Regions from separate parts of the Bradyrhizobium sp. NBAIM01 genome, predicted to be linked through region 2. Evidence: riboswitches for the same ligand, from Rfam matches in the RefSeq annotation. Region 2 holds a riboswitch; the other holds the start of a gene.

Region 1 (7,814 bases), on a different contig from region 2:
GGGCAAGAGCCGCGCTCGCGCGCGAGCGCCACAGATGCTGCGTCGGCATCGCGACGGATTTTTCGGAACATGTTCAGATTGAACGATTTCGCCAGGACACTCTCCATTGGGATGCCCTTGGCCTGAAGGAACGAATGGAACCCCATGACGCCGAGGCCAACCGAGCGCTCACGCAGGGCGGCATAGCGGGCACGCTTCATGCCATCCGGCGCCACCGTGATGAAGTGAGTGAGCACATTGTCCAGGAAGCGCATGATGTCCTCGATGAAGCCTGCCTCCTCATTCCACTGGTCCCACGCCTCGAGATTGACTGATGAGAGGCAGCACACGGCGGTGCGCTCCTTGCCGCGGTGATCGAGGCCGGTCGGGAGGGCAATCTCGCTGCACAAGTTCGATGTAGAGACTCTAAGGCCGAGCTCGCGCTGATGCTTGGGAAGCGCGCGGTTCACCGTGTCGATGAACAAGAGATACGGTTCGCCGGTCTGCAGCCGGTTCTCAAGAATGCGTTGCCACAGCTGGCGGGCGTCAATCTCGCGAACGATTTCGTTGGTCTTTGGACTGCGAAGCGCGAAGGCGGTTCCGGCGCGCACGGCATGCATGAACTCGTCGGTAACGTTGATGCCGTGATGCAGATTGAGGCTCTTGCGGTTGAAGTCGCCGGACGCTTTCCGGATCTCGAGGAACTCCTCTATCTCCGGATGGTGGATATCAAGATAGGCGGCCGCGGAGCCGCGCCGTAGGGAACCTTGGCTGATCGCCAGCGTCAGGCCGTCCATGACGTGGATAAACGGGATGATGCCTGAGGTCACACCGCCCTTCACCTTCTCGCCTATTGAGCGCACATTCCCCCAGTAAGTCCCGATACCGCCGCCGTTGGAGGCGAGCCAGACGTTCTCGTTCCATGTGCCGACGATGCCTTCGAGCGAGTCCGAGACCGAGTTAAGGAAGCACGAGATAGGAAGCCCCCGCGTGGTGCCGCCATTGGAAAGCACCGGCGTGGCCGGCATGAACCACAGCCGGGACATTGCATCATAAAGACGTTGGGCGTGCGCAACATCGTCCGCGAAGGCGCACGACACCCGCGCAAACATGTCCTGGAAACCTTCGCCGGCGAGCAGATAACGGTCATTCAGCGTCAGCTTGCCGAAGGACGTCAGCAGGTAGTCGCGCGACCGATCAAGCGTGAGCTCGGACGGCTTTGGAGACGGTGCGAGAGGCCGCGGCAACGGAGACAGCGACGGAGGCGGAGCAACAGACAGCTGAGGCGCGGCAGACTTTGCCTGCGCTCGCCGCCGGCTCACGCTGGACAGTGCAATGAGATGACCCTGCTGATCGAAATCGTAAGACGGCGACATCGGCAACCCCGCGATGTTTGGAGCTGGGGCCCGCGGACGACTTGCGAGGAGACCAGGCAAATGTCCCGACTGCAAGCGACCCAACGGGGCACCCCGCCCGAGGACGTTTCTTCTGTCGCGGCAGGTCTCCTGGCTCGCGGGTCGCTGCGGCTGCCGGCCTTCCCGGCGCCGTTGTCGCGCCAGTGACCATGATGACAGCCGCTCGCCGCTCACAGTTGCGGGGGCAGCCCCGGAGTAGCCGTTCGGCGCACCGGGTTCCCTCTTAGCTTCGGTCCACAAAATAAAGGACAGAAGACCGTGACAGACCCACATCTAGGCGGCACCCGCCGAGATTCGTCAAGCCTTCTGTTGCGGGAAATCAAGCTCCATCAGGCAAAAGGACACCGTCGAGCTAACGAATGGAGCGGCCGAGAACTAGAACACCAGCACGTTTCGCTCGTGCCATAGCCCCAGCTCAAAGTGATCGGTCCCGCGTTGCTATATTCCTAGTTTTGTACTTTGTCTTGCGCATGGTCGAGTCCAAAGATCGGCCGATCATTGATTGAGGTATGAACACTAGCGGCAATGGGGAAAGGACTTTTGCACCCACGAGCGCCTCTCGCTCGCCGCGATAGATAAATGGCATCTGGACGAAGTCCTTATCCTACAAAATATCATCGGCTGCGGCCGCTCTGTTGGCCAGAATGGCTTCGTTCTCGACCTGTTGATCCCAGCCCAGATCGAGGCTGGGCGCACCGCAGCGGCTTCTGACCTGTCACGGCTCTAGCGCGACCTGCAAGCCATCGGCGCCTTCAAGATGAAGCTAACGGGGGGCCTATCGTCCGCCCCTGCCGCTGGCGAAGGTGACAATGTTTCCAGAGGAGTGGCGCGCGCATCGGCCTCAGGCGAGACAAAATCAGATCCGCGTGAAACAGCCCTTCTGATTCAAGGCCGGTCGCATCAAGACCAAGAGCCGCCAAGCTGGCCAGACAGCTTTCAAACTCCTCCGCATCGGAAAGCGGCGCTGGATAAATGTCGCGACGTTCCGTCACAAGGCCACGGTTCGGGAAACGTCGAGGCCAAAGACCTAAATGGAAACATTCGAAGCACAAAGGAGATGATCCATGGACATCTCTCTGTCGCATCGAGATTTTTTCTGAAGTCTTCTCCGTAGTATGGTCGATGCAACTCGTCGACATGATAATAGCCGCGAAGCTGGGCATGCGCGCGCTGTCTGTCGATAGTGCGTCCTTTTCACGACAATGCCGTCGCCTAGGAGGCCAACGTTTGCTGCATAGCTAATCGCCGGCGCCGACAACTCTAAGCCGATAAACCGCGCCAAGCCGACATTAGGCCAAGCCGCATAACAATTGCGATCGGGGCGCACCAGTGTCTCAGAACTGATAGCCCTCATTTCGCGCCGAACGTAGATGACGCAGGCCCCCGAGAAGGTCAGTGGAGAGCGATGCACTGCTGCGTTGATGTCGTATGAACATCGGGCTTGAGAGGGTGCGGAAGCTTTCGTTGCCAGAATTTGTCGAACGAGCGGCTCACCACGGATCGTATAATCCAAGTCGCCCAGGACGAGAAGTATGGCCATGGATCATCCAAAGCATAAATGTCATCGAAGATCGGGCCGATTGATCCACGAAAACTCTGTTCGCACCCAAATGTCTCCCATCCTATTTTGTAACCCGGTCGATGGCTGCTACTTCCAAGTACTGACGACCTATCGCAGAAATTTGGCGAGGTGCGCCCCCATCGCGCCTTTTCTGGCTCGCATCGTAAGACAGAGGGCGAGCCGTCTTATTACAGGGCACGAGCAGATAAAGTGGCTCCAAAAGTTGGTCATCATCAGAGTCTTGGCACTTTGTGTGAGGTAGAAAGCCTATTGAACTCCGAACTGCAGCGATTGCGATCATTACGAACTGAGCGCGCAGGCTTTCGTAGCCCCATGATCGTGATGCGCTTGCGTACGCGCGGGGAGACTCGTGCTTGGAGGATTAGAAAGGATCAAGACTCTCTGCCGCGCCGCTCCACGCAATCTAAGTCCTTGACATTCAGGACCGCGAAGAAAACCGCAAGCTCAAGGTCTGTTTTGCGTCACATCTCCTGCATCTGCCATGACAGTTGGCTTCGGAGATTTGTCCATCGATCGCTTGCTGCACCGCGGCGATCGTGGTGACTTTTATGATGCAACATAATCTCGCCGAGCCGGAACTTCTTATTTTCTCACCAAAGGCTTGCGCACACAACCGGTCTGTTCGCTGGCAGATGCCAGTCGATCCACTTTCCGTGTCGCGAGCACAGCCCTTTGCACATCGAAAGTCCACGAAGCAAGTCGCCATGAGTGACGTAGAAATCATCGCGCACGAGACGCGATCTTCGTCAGCTTCTCGCAAGCTGCCCCTGCTATCAGAAAGCAGGTCATCTCGCGGCGACGCCGCTATCTGGGTATTACGACATGGACGCAGGCGCAGCCGATATCGCAGCAACAAGGCCAGAGCCTGGCGCAGACCCCGACACGGGAGCGACCAACGGCGACCGTTCGCCTGCAGCGTTGTTGCAGCGAGCTTTCGAGAAGGCTCTCGTTTCCGTCGCCACGCAAGTTATAAGCGACTCCCAGTCGGATATGGATGATGCCTTGAACGAGCTGGATGACGGGTGAGGCGGGATGGGGATGCATCGGGCGCGGCGTTCAAAAACGAGCCCGATTGAACGAAGCAGGCGGGACTTAGTACCTGCAGCGAGCCAGACGTGCCTTCAGCGATGCGCCAAATGGCTGGGTCAGCGGGTCTACAAATCGGTGTGCGCCCGGATCACTCGGCCAACGCTGCTGCGCTGCGGCAGGCCTGCACAGCAAGGCCGAACGCCAACGCAAGCTCCTCGCTATCCCGCCCCAACGATGACGATAGGAGCGCGCTCGCGCAGCGCTATCCAACGGCTAATCAACGATAGTACGTTGAGCCGTGCATCATTCCCCTTATTCGAGGAATCGATTGCGCTCGCCAGGCCGTCCCTGGCCCGATCCGCGGCTGACCGCGAGCCTGTCCGCTAGAATGGGCCTTTTCGCAGCATTGAGAGATGTCGCTAGTACTTAGTCCTGAGGGCGGCCCGCTTGTTGGTGCGGTTGGGGCAAAGCTCTGACTGACGCGATCGTCAGACGAGAGCGGCGATTCTGGATCCATAAGCCGCAGCTCCTGCTATGCTCATCGTCGCTCGCCGAACATGAAAAGCGGGCGCTAGCGCCCGCTTCCACGTTTTGTCCAAAAGATGGATGCGGCCTCACGCAATCCGCTGCAACATCATTTCCCGCATCAGAGTCTTGAAATCCGGCGGCGCGTCCGGGTTCTCGTTGTGGTCGATGACCGACTGCGTCACCCTGCGTCCGGAGTTGTCAACCCATCCCTGATTTTGCTCATGGATCGTCTGAGCTCCATCAGACGTCAGCTGATCAAGGGTTCGGCCGGCATTGGATTGCGTCACCTTCAGATTGTTCTTTCCATCCTTGTCATCCCCGAGCCCCTCGACGACAATCGCATTGTCGCCGTTGGTGATGGTCAGCTTTGAGGAAATGGTTTTGCCTTTGCCAAAATCGACCGTGTCCACCGTAATCTTTGTGCCATCGTCGAGCTCGAAGGTCATGCCTTTCTTAAAGTCGAAGTCGTCCTTGCCGTCGCCATTCGCATCGACGTGAGGATCGCCGTGGATCTTCGTGACATGGCCGGTCTGATTGTTGCGAACGGTCCAGGTGCCGTCCTTCTCATCAGCCGTGATGGTGTACTTATCACCAAGGTTAATCGTCGCCTTGCCGTCCTTCACCTCATGCGACCAAACTGGCGCCGGCTGAGGCGACTGCGCGGGAGCCTGAGCGACCGCAACCGGCACCATCGCAAGAGGCGGCGGCGGAGGCGGAACGAAGAAGACGGGGCTTGCAGAGCCTGACGGCGGACGCGCATACTGATAGTTGCCTGGGCCGCGTCCCTGTTCACCCGCATCGATACTCGCCTGATTTACCGCGCGTCCGGCGCCATCGGCCCACCCTTGGCCGCTCTCGTGAATGGTCTGAACACCATCGGCTGTCAACTCATCAAGGGTCATGCCAGCGTTGGACTGCGTCACCCTCAGGTTGTTTTTGCCATCGTTATCGTCGCCGAGGCCCTCGACAACCATCGCGTTGTGGCCATTCGTAATGGTAAGCTTTGAGGAGATGGCCTCACCATTTCCGTAGTCGACGTTGTTGACAGTAATTTTCGTGCCATCGTCGAGCTGGAACGTCATATCTTTCTTGAAATCGAAATCGTCCTTGCCGTCACCGTCGGCATCGACGTGGGGGTCGCCATGGACCTTCGTGACATGGCCGGTCTGGTTGTTGCGAACTGTCCAGGTGCCATCCTTCTCGTCGACCGTAATCGTATACTTGTCGCCGAGCTTGATCGTGGCCTTGCCATCCTTCACCTCATGCGTCCACACCGGATCCACAGGAGGCTCAGAGCCCTGATTCGGCTGGCCCACCAGCATGGCGGGAGGAGGCGGCGCCATCATGTACGCCTGCGTAGTAACAACTGCTGGAGCCACGACGACGGGAACGGCGCTTGTAACGACCGAACCGACCAGGGCTGGCGAGGCTGCCGGTAGGTACTGATAGCTCACCGGGGCATACTGCCCCAACAAGGCGTTGAAAGCAGGAGCGACAACCGCGCCTTCCGGCACCACTCCGTTCACCGTCGAATCGAGCGCGCCGACCACGGGAAGACCGGCCACGGGAAGATACGCCATTTAGTTCACTCCTGCTGGATAGAAGAAAGCTGTAAAACTGCAAGCGTTACGCGCTAGTCCACCGAAGCGCCATTCAGACCTGCATGAGAATGCACCATTAGCCCACCCAAGCGCATAGATGCCTCTCGTTGCCAGCACCTGCAGCCCTGACGAGACTCCTCATCCAACTCCGCGGTTATGGCACGAGCATATCGCACGCGCATTCAACGTCAGAAACGCTATCCGCAATACCTGTCGAAAAGCTGACGACAACCGACGTCGCACTTGCTGCGATGACATTGATCGTATCGCGCAGCGAACCATACGCTCCAGATGCGATCTGTAGGCCCGACGAGCGACTACACGGTCAGCTTTCACTACATCAGGGGTTCGCCAAACTTGCTCTCCTTCGACATCCGCGAACTGCCAAAGCTGGGACTGAATGGCTCAAGCAGCCTCTACCACTCCACTCTAATCAGCCGGTCGCGTCGCTGCACGCAACCGAAACGCCGCCGCTGGTTCCGAACGAAGAATTCTACATGAGGCGCAGAAGCCCGCATGCCATCTTTTCCAACGCGCCGACTATATGCGCTAGCTTGGCAACTCATAAGTCAAGCAGGCGCTGGCCTACGGCAACAGTCGCCTCGACCGTGTAGCTCGTCAGCTTCTGGAAAGGTAGCGCCCCTAGCATGAGCACGCTGAACTCTAGGCGAGGAGTCGTCTATTGAGACGTAACAAGACGAGCATAGGAGAAACCGATGATCGGAGAAATGATCGGAAGCGCCGCCGGCGGATGGCTCGGCGGCCCCGCCGGAGCGGCGATTGGTTCCGCAGTGGGCGGGACCGTCGACAAGGTCTTTGATAAAGTCGTCCATAACGTGGAGGCTGAGAAGAGTGGCCCTGATAAGGCCGCCGAGACCAAAGACGCCGACGAAAAAAGCAGCGTGCAGACCAAGCCAGACACTCTCGGCAAGAACCCAGAGCTGAACCTTAGCCTCAGCACGCTCGGGGGCGAGCCCATGTTTCTTTCCATTCCTGCCATCGTTTCGCCCGCGCGCGCGACGTAACAGGGCACAAAGTAGCAAACTACGACGAAGAAAGGTGAATCGACATGGCAGTTGATAACGTTGGCGGTAACGGTGGCGCGGCAGGCGCCCAGCAGACCGGGGATGCTGGCTTCCAGAATCAGATGGCTGAGTTCGAGCGTGTTAGCCAGAAGGTTCAGGCCCAGGCCGTCGCGATGCGCAGAATCACGACCGAGCTCTCGTCCGAGAAGAAGGTCGCCGACGAGCGCGTCCAGTAAATCTGCAGGGCGAGTGGCTCACCGCGTCGCTTATCATGGCCGCGCTGTGAATGACGAATTCTGAATGAGCCGTACGGCACTGCCGTACGGCTTCTCTCGTTATTCAGGAGACTGTCCGTGAACCAATCGATTTCCCTGGACTTTGAGGTGCTGTCGGGCCTCTATACCGGGCTGAGGGGCAAGGCGCCGGTCGGCGACAGTCTTATCGGCAGCGGCCTCGATGCCGATATGATCTTCGTTGAGCAAGGGCTCGAACCACATCACCTTCGCATCATTCCACAGCGCGATTCGATCGAAGTGGAGGCACTTGCTGGTGGTATCAGCGTAGACGGCCACGAGACTATCACAGCAGGCGAGCGCGTCAGTGTGTCTCTTCCTGCGATCGTTCATGTCGGCGCGATGTCAATCCACTGGTCGAC
Region 2 (7,814 bases):
GCGGGAATGTCGAGTTTGGCGAGGTAGGCCTTGCGGAAATCATCCGACGTGAACAGGCCGTGCAGATAGCTGCCCTGCACACGGCCGTCCCTGGAGATCGCGCCTTCTGCCTCGCCGTCCAGCTTGGCGAAGGGGCGGGCGCGATCCGGGCCGTCGGTGTGGCCGATATGGATCTCGTAAGCCTGGATCGGCTGATCCGTCGCCGCATGCACGGCCGCAACACGTGTCAGCGTTTTCTGCGGGCTCATCACCGTCTCGACATCGAGAAGCCCGAGGCCCGGCGTGTCGCCCGCAGGCCCCTCGATGCCTTCGGGGTCTGCGACGCTGCGCCCCAGCATCTGATAGCCGCCGCAGAGGCCGAGCACGTGGCCGCCGCGGCGGTGGTGCGCGAGCAGGTCGATGTCCCAGCCCTGCGCGCGCAGGAAGGCGAGGTCGCCGCGGGTGGATTTTGAGCCAGGGATGATGACGAGGCGCACGTCGCCCGGGATCGCCTCGCCCGGGCGCACCATCACGAGATCGACGCCCGGCTCGAGCTTGAGAGGATCGAGATCGTCGAAATTGGCGATGCGCGATAGCGCCAGGCAGGCGATCTTGCATTGGCCCGGCTTGCGCGCATCGCGCAGGCCGAGCGCGTCTTCGGCCGGCAGCTCGCCGGCACGCGGGAACCAGGGCAGCACGCCGAGGCCGCGCCATGCAGTCTTTTGCTCGATCAGCCTGTAGCCGTCGTCGAACAGCGTGGGATCGCCGCGGAACTTGTTGATGACGAAGCCAGAGATCATCGCGGCATCGTCGGGGTCGATCACCGTCCTGATGCCGACCAGCTGGGCGATGACACCGCCACGGTCGATGTCGCCGACCAGCACGACCGGCACATTCGCCTTGCGGGCAAAGCCCATATTGGCGATGTCGGACTTGCGCAAATTCACCTCGGCCGGACTGCCGGCGCCTTCGACCAGCACCAGATCGGCCCGCGCCTTCAGCCGTTCAAAGCTCTCCAGCACCGCGCCCATCAGCGACGGCTTCATCGCCGCGTAGTCGCGCGCGCGTGCGGTCGCGATGCGCTTGCCGTGGACGACGACCTGCGCGCCGACATCGGTCTCGGGCTTGAGCAGCACCGGGTTCATGTCGGTGTGCGGCTCGACACCGGCGGCGAGGGCCTGCAGCGCCTGGGCGCGGCCGATCTCACCGCCATCGACGGTGACCGCGGCGTTGTTCGACATGTTCTGCGGCTTGAACGGCAGCACGCGCAGACCACGGCGCGTAAAGGCGCGCGCGAGGCCGGCGACGATGAGCGACTTGCCCACGTCCGAGCCGGCCCCCTGGATCATCAGCGCGCGTGCCATGATGACTTCAGAACTCGACGCCGGCCTGCGCCTTGATGCCGGAGCGGAACGGATGCTTCACGAGCGTCATCTCGGTGACGAGATCGGCGATCTCGACCAACTCGTCCTTGGCGTTGCGACCGGTGAGCACGACATGCGTCATCGCAGGCTTTTGCGTCGTCAGGAATTCGACGACTTCGGCGATGTCGAGATAGTCGTAGCGCAGCGCGATGTTGATCTCGTCGAGCACGACCATGCGCAGCCGCTCGTCGAGGATCAGCTCCTTGGCTTTCTCCCAGCCGGCGCGCGCGGCAGCGATGTCGCGGGTGCGGTCTTGGGTCTCCCAGGTGAAGCCTTCGCCCATCGCATGGAACTGACAGAGTTCGCCGAAATGGTCGGTGAGCAGGCGCCGTTCGCCCGTATCCCAGGCACCCTTGATGAATTGCACCACCGCACAAGGGAAGCCATGCGCGACGCAGCGGACGATCATGCCGAAAGCCGAGGAGGATTTGCCCTTGCCGGCGCCGGTATGGACGATGATCAGGCCCTTTTCGCCGCTCTTGGTCGCCATGATCTTGTCGCGAGCGGCCTTCTTCTTCGCCATTTTGGCGGCGTGGCGGGCGTCGGTTTCCTCGGTCGTGTGGGTTTCCGGTTCAGGCGTCATCGGTCCCGGTCCTTCGGCTTGACAAGTGGCGGCCACCGGCAAATGGTGGCCTGGCGTTGGTTCCTGTCCTATGACAGGCGAAGAGGGAATGCGATAGGGTCCGAATCCGCAAAGATTTGGGTCCAAACTGCAGCCGCCCCCGCGACCGTGACCGGAGAGATGCCCGAAGCCACTGATTCCTTTTGGGATCGGGAAGGCGGGGATCGAAGGGCCAAAACCCTGCTCCGCAAGCCGGGAGACCTGCCAGCGCGGACGAGTTTTGGACCGGCGGACGGGGTGTTCCGCGACGGGGAAGCGGGCCTTCAGGAGAATGGTCCGTGCGCCTCATCGCCTCCCGCTGTTATCTGGAAGAGGCGATGACCGTCACACTTCATGTCTGCATCACCTGCCGCGCCGGCCAGACGCTTGGCGAGGGCGAGACGACGCCCGGCAAGCGCCTGCATGGCGCGATTCTCGAGGCCGGCGTGCCCGAGGGCGTCAGCGTGGTTCCCGTCGAATGCCTGTCGGCGTGCAGCCAGGGCTGCTCGGTCGCGCTCAGCGCGCCCGGCCGCTGGTCCTATGTCTATGGCCGCCTGTCCGATGCGAATGCGCAGGACGTGGTCGCAGGTGCTGCGGCCTACGCGGCGGCGCCCGACGGCATCGTGCCATGGCGCAGCCGTCCCGAAATCTTCCGCAAGCAGTCGCTTGCCCGTATTCCCCCTGTTACCGTCGTGCCGGAGGCCGCTGAATGAACTCGCTCGCAAAAGTCCCGGTTACGGTGGTCACGGGTTTCCTGGGCTCCGGCAAGACGACGCTGATCCAGCATCTGCTCAGCAATGCCGGCGGCAAGAAGCTCGCGGTGCTCGTCAACGAGTTCGGCAGCGAGGGCGTCGACGGCGAGATCCTGAAGTCCTGCGCCGATGCGAATTGCCCGGAGGAGAACATCGTCGAGCTCGCCAATGGCTGCATCTGCTGCACCGTCGCCGACGATTTCATTCCGACCATGGAGCGGTTGCTGGCGCGGCCGGTGCGGCCCGATCACATCCTGATCGAGACCTCGGGCCTGGCGCTGCCGAAGCCGCTGCTGAAGGCGTTCGACTGGCCGGAGATCCGCTCGCGCATCACGGTCGACGGCGTGATCGCGCTGGCCGATGCCGAGGCTGTCGCCGCCGGCCGCTTCGCGCCGGATCCGGCTGCGGTGGAAGCGCAGCGCGCGGCGGACGACAATCTCGATCACGAAACGCCGCTGTCGGAAGTGTTCGAGGACCAGATCGCCTGCGCCGACATCGTGCTGCTGACCAAGGCCGATCTTGCGGGCGCAGCCGGAATCGAAGCCGCAAAAGCGGCGATCACCGCCGAGATGCCGCGCCGCGTGCCGATGCTGCCGGTCACCGACGGTGCGATCGATGCGCGCGTCATTCTCGGCCTCGGCGCTGCCGCCGAGAATGATCTCGCCGCGCGGCCATCGCATCATGACGGCGAGGAGGAGCACGAGCACGATGATTTTGCCTCGGTCGTGATTGACCTTCCGGAGGTCGCCGACATCGACGCGCTGGTCGCATCGGTCCAGAAACTGGCGCGCGAGCAGAACGTGCTGCGGGCGAAGGGGTACATCGCGGTCGCTGGCAAGCCGATGCGCCTGTTGTTGCAGGCGGTCGGCGAGCGGGTGCGCCATCAGTTCGACAAGCCATGGGGCGCGGGTCTCAGACAGTCGAAGCTCGTCGTGATCGGCGAGAATGGCGATATCGACGAGGCCGCCATCAAGGCAGGACTTGGTCTTTCAGGATCTGGCATCTGATGCACGTCGTCTTCCGCGAGAGCCGCGGTCTCGAGGAGACCGCGACGCCAAGAGACATCGGCCAGGACCCGGCCGATCTCGTGGTGCTCTCGTATTCGGATTCCGATTTGGCCGCGTTTGCGGCCGGCTGGCGCCGCGGTCGGGGCAGCCTGCCGTCGCTGCGGCTGGCCAATCTCGCGGAGCTGCGGCATCCGCTGTCGGTCGACACCTATATCGAGCGCACGCTGTCGCAGGCCCGCGGCATAATGGTGCGCCTGATCGGCGGGGAATCCTATTGGGCGTACGGGCTTGCGGCGCTCCAGCAACTCGCGCAAGAGCGCAACATCGTGCTCGCCGTGCTGCCGGCGGACGGCCGCGACGACGCGCGGCTGGATGCGTACTCGACCCTGCCGGTCTCGACGCTGCGGCGGCTCAAGGTGCTCTGCGACACCGGTGGTCCGGTCGCCGCGCAAGCCGCGATCGCGCAGCTCGCGCTGGCCTCAGGCCTTTATGCCGGCCCGGTCATCGGCGAGATGACCGTGCCCGAGATGGGATTCTATGATCCCGCGCGCGGTGTCATTGCCGCGCCAGTTGGCGAGGGCAAGCCGCGCGCACTCGTGACGTTCTATCGCTCCTATCTCACGGCCGCCGATACGGGGCCGGTCGACGCCTTGATTGCGGCGCTGCGCGAGAAGGGATTTGACGCCTACGGCGTGTTCGTCACCTCGCTGAAGGCGCCGGGCGTTGCCGACTGGCTGCGCGCGCATCTGGCGCAACATCCTGCGGCGGCGATCGTCAATGCGACGGCGTTCTCGGCCCTTGGCGATGACGGCACGACGCCGTTCGATGCCGCGTCCTGTCCGGTGTTCCAGGTCGCGCTCTCGACGGCGCGGCGCGAAGATTGGGCGGAATCACTGCGTGGCCTGTCGCCCGGCGATCTCGCGATGCATGTCGTGCTGCCGGAGGTCGACGGCCGCCTGTTCGCAGGCGTGGTGAGTTTCAAATCGGCCGGTCAGCGCGATCCCGATCTGCAATTCGCGCATCTAGCGCACAGGCCCGACGAAGAGCGCGTCAACGCCGTTGCCACGCGCGTCGCGGCTTGGCGTCGCCTCGCGGAGAAGCCCGCCGGCGAGAAGCGGCTGGCGATCGTGCTCTCGAACTATCCGGGCCGGCCGCATCAGATCGCGCACGCCGTCGGGCTCGACGCGCTGGCGTCGGTCGAGGCGTTGATCTCCGATCTCGCGGAGGTCGGCTTCGACGTTGCGCCGGTCGATGCGCTCGGCGCAAAACTATTGAAGCAGAGCTTGACCTGGAGCGTCGCCGAATATCGCACGGGGCTGGCGCGCCTGCCGCAATCCTTGCAGCACGATCTCGTGCAGGCCTGGGGCGCACCGGAGAACGATCCGAGCTGCCGCGACGGCGCGTTCTACTTCGCTGCGATCCAATGCGGCCGGTCGATCATCGCAGTCCAGCCCGAGCGCGGCGATGCGGCCTCGCGCGATGCCGATTATCACGATCTCGCCCGCACGCCGCGCCACGCCTATGTCGCGTTCTATCTCTGGCTCCGGCAGCAAGGCTGTGATGCCGCCGTGCACATGGGCGCGCACGGCACGCTGGAATGGCTGCCCGGAAAATCCGTGGCGCTGTCGCAAGCGTGCTGGCCGGAAGCGCTGATCGGCGACCTGCCCGTCATTTATCCCTTCATCGTCAACGATCCCGGCGAGGCCGCGCAGGCCAAGCGGCGCATCGGCGCGGTCACGATCGGTCATCTGCCGCCGCCGCTTGAGACATCCGCGGTGCCGGAAGGTCTACGTCGGCTGGAACGGTTGCTCGATGAGTATTCGACCGCTGACGGCCTCGATCCCGCCCGTCGCCAACGCCTGATCGCGGCGATCCGCGACGAGGCGCGAGTGGCGGGCCTCGAAGACGATCTCGGCCTCGATGCCTCGGCAGCACCAGCCGAAGCCATCCCGCGAATCGACCGCTTCGTCTGCGATCTCAAGGAGAGCCAGTTCGGCGACGGCCTGCACGTGTTCGGCCGCGGCGCTTGTGCCGATGCGGAACGCGATGCATTGCGTTCCGCGCTCGCCGGAAAACGCGTTGCCCCCGGGCCGTCGGGCTCCCCGTATCGCGGGCGTCAGGATGTGCTGCCGACCGGGCGCAATCTCTTCGCCGTCGACCCGCGTGCGGTGCCGACACCGTCGGCGCATGCGCAGGGGATAAAACTCGCCGAAGAGCTGCTGCGCCGTCACTTGCAGGATCACGGCGACTGGCCGAAGGGCCTCGTCATCGATCTCTGGGGGTCGGCGACCATGCGCACCGCAGGCGAAGAGTTTGCGATGGCGCTGCATCTGGCGGGCCTTGCGCCGCGCTGGGATCACGCTTCCGGCCGTGTCACCGGTTATGACATCATCGCGCCGGCCGAGCTCGGCCGTCCGCGCATCGACGTCACCCTGCGGGTATCCGGCCTGTTCCGCGACGTCTTCGCGGGGCTCGGGCAATTGTTCGAAGCCGCCGCCGAGGCGCTCGCCGCGCGCGAGGACGAGGGCGATGAGAATCCCTATCGCCAGCGTGCGTCCCGCGTGTTCGCGCCGCGGCCGGGACAATACGGCGTCGGCCTCTCGGCTATCCCGGATGCCTTCACGCCGGACACGCGCGAGGCCGCAGGCGAAGCGTGGCTGTCGGCATCGTCCTGGGCGTTCTCTGCCGATGGCGCGATGCAGCCGGATCGCGCTGGTATCGAACAGCGTCTCGCGTCCGCCGATGCTTTTGTCCATGTCCAGGACTTGCCCGAAACCGATCTGCTGCTGGCCGCCGACTATGCCGCGCATGAGGCAGGCATCGCCGCGGCAGCCGCGAACCTCGGCGCAGGCGTGCCGTCGCTCTATCACCTCGATGCGACGCGGCCCGGCGAGCCGCATGCGCGCACGCTGACGGAAGAGATCTCGCGCGTCGTTCGCGCACGGGCGGCCAATCCGGCCTGGATCTCCGGCATGATGCGCCACGGTTTCCGCGGCGCCGCCGAGATCACCGCGACGCTGGAGCACATGGCCGCCTTCGCGCATCTCGCCGGCGCGGTGCCGCCGCATCTGTTCGACCTCTATTACGACGCGACACTCGGCAACGACGACGTCCGCGCCTTCATGGCGCACGAAAATCCGTCCGCACTCGCCGCGATGGAAACCTGCTTCACGCGCCTGCGCGAAGCCTCGCTCTGGCGAACCCGCCGCAATTCGATTGCAGCGGCGCTGCGGGAGGCCTCATGAGCGCGACCACGGTCAAGGGTTGGTGTCCCGGCGCGCTGCGCCCGATGCAATCGGGCGACGGGCTCGTGGTGCGCGTGCGTCCGTTCGGGGGACGCCTTGAAGCACCACAAATCTCCGGGCTTGCGGAACTCGCCGAGCGCTTCGGCAACGGTCTAATCGACGTCACGAGCCGGGCCAATCTGCAGATCAGGGGCGTTCAGGAGGACGGCCATCGGCCGTTGCTCGATGGTCTGGCGCAACTGGCGCTGCTCGATCCCGACGCCGACATCGAAGCCAGGCGCAACATCCTGGTGACGCCGTTCTGGAGCAACGGCGACGAAACGCAGTCGCTCGCCGCGGAGCTCGAGGAGGCGCTTGCCGATTCTGGCCTGGCGCTTCCCACCAAGTTCGGCTTCGCCATCGATGACGGGCGGTCGCGTGTTCTCGCCGGCGATTCCGCCGACATCCGCATCGAGCGCGACCGCTCGGGCGGTCTCCTGGTGCGGGCCGATGGCGCCAAGCTCGGTCGTTCCGTTGAACGCGGACAGGCCGTGAGCGCGGCGCTGGCGCTCGCAAGCTGGTTCATCATCTCCGGCGGTGCAAACGGCGGGCGAGGGCGCATGGCAGCCCACATCGCATCCGGCGCCGTGTTGCCTCAATCCTTGCGCGGCGAGACCGAGCCTGCGCCGGTGATGGCCGCGGTGCGTCCCGGGCACTATCCGCAAGGCGCAATGGTCGGGGTGGCGTTCGGGCAGATGCTGCACGCGACGCTGCATCAATTCTCTGCTTGCGGCCATGCGCTGCGCATGACGCCCTGGCGGATGGTG

What was found. Region 2 has a riboswitch for cobalamin ahead of I6F31_RS24610 (DUF1636 domain-containing protein). Riboswitches for the same ligand answer to the same signal wherever they lie in the genome.
Region 1: another riboswitch for cobalamin. It lies ahead of I6F31_RS35505 (ribonucleoside-diphosphate reductase subunit alpha); the one in region 2 lies ahead of I6F31_RS24610 (DUF1636 domain-containing protein).

The regions. Positions count from the first base shown of each region.
Region 1 covers NZ_JADYVU010000025.1:44,714-52,527, forward strand. The annotation lists gene I6F31_RS35505 (ribonucleoside-diphosphate reductase subunit alpha) at 1-1,355, opposite strand, end outside; cobalamin riboswitch at 1,457-1,670, opposite strand; partial or broken gene I6F31_RS35510 (class I SAM-dependent methyltransferase) at 2,170-3,015, opposite strand; gene I6F31_RS35515 (DUF1521 domain-containing protein) at 4,620-6,113, opposite strand; gene I6F31_RS35520 (hypothetical protein) at 6,851-7,159, shown strand; gene I6F31_RS35525 (hypothetical protein) at 7,204-7,395, shown strand; gene I6F31_RS35530 (FHA domain-containing protein) at 7,513-7,814, shown strand, end outside.
Region 2 covers NZ_JADYVU010000008.1:105,209-113,022, reverse strand. The annotation lists gene I6F31_RS24620 (cobyric acid synthase) at 1-1,343, opposite strand, end outside; gene cobO (cob(I)yrinic acid a,c-diamide adenosyltransferase) at 1,351-1,986, opposite strand; cobalamin riboswitch at 2,027-2,249, shown strand; gene I6F31_RS24610 (DUF1636 domain-containing protein) at 2,343-2,717, shown strand; gene cobW (cobalamin biosynthesis protein CobW) at 2,714-3,763, shown strand; gene cobN (cobaltochelatase subunit CobN) at 3,763-7,008, shown strand; gene cobG (precorrin-3B synthase) at 7,005-7,814, shown strand, end outside.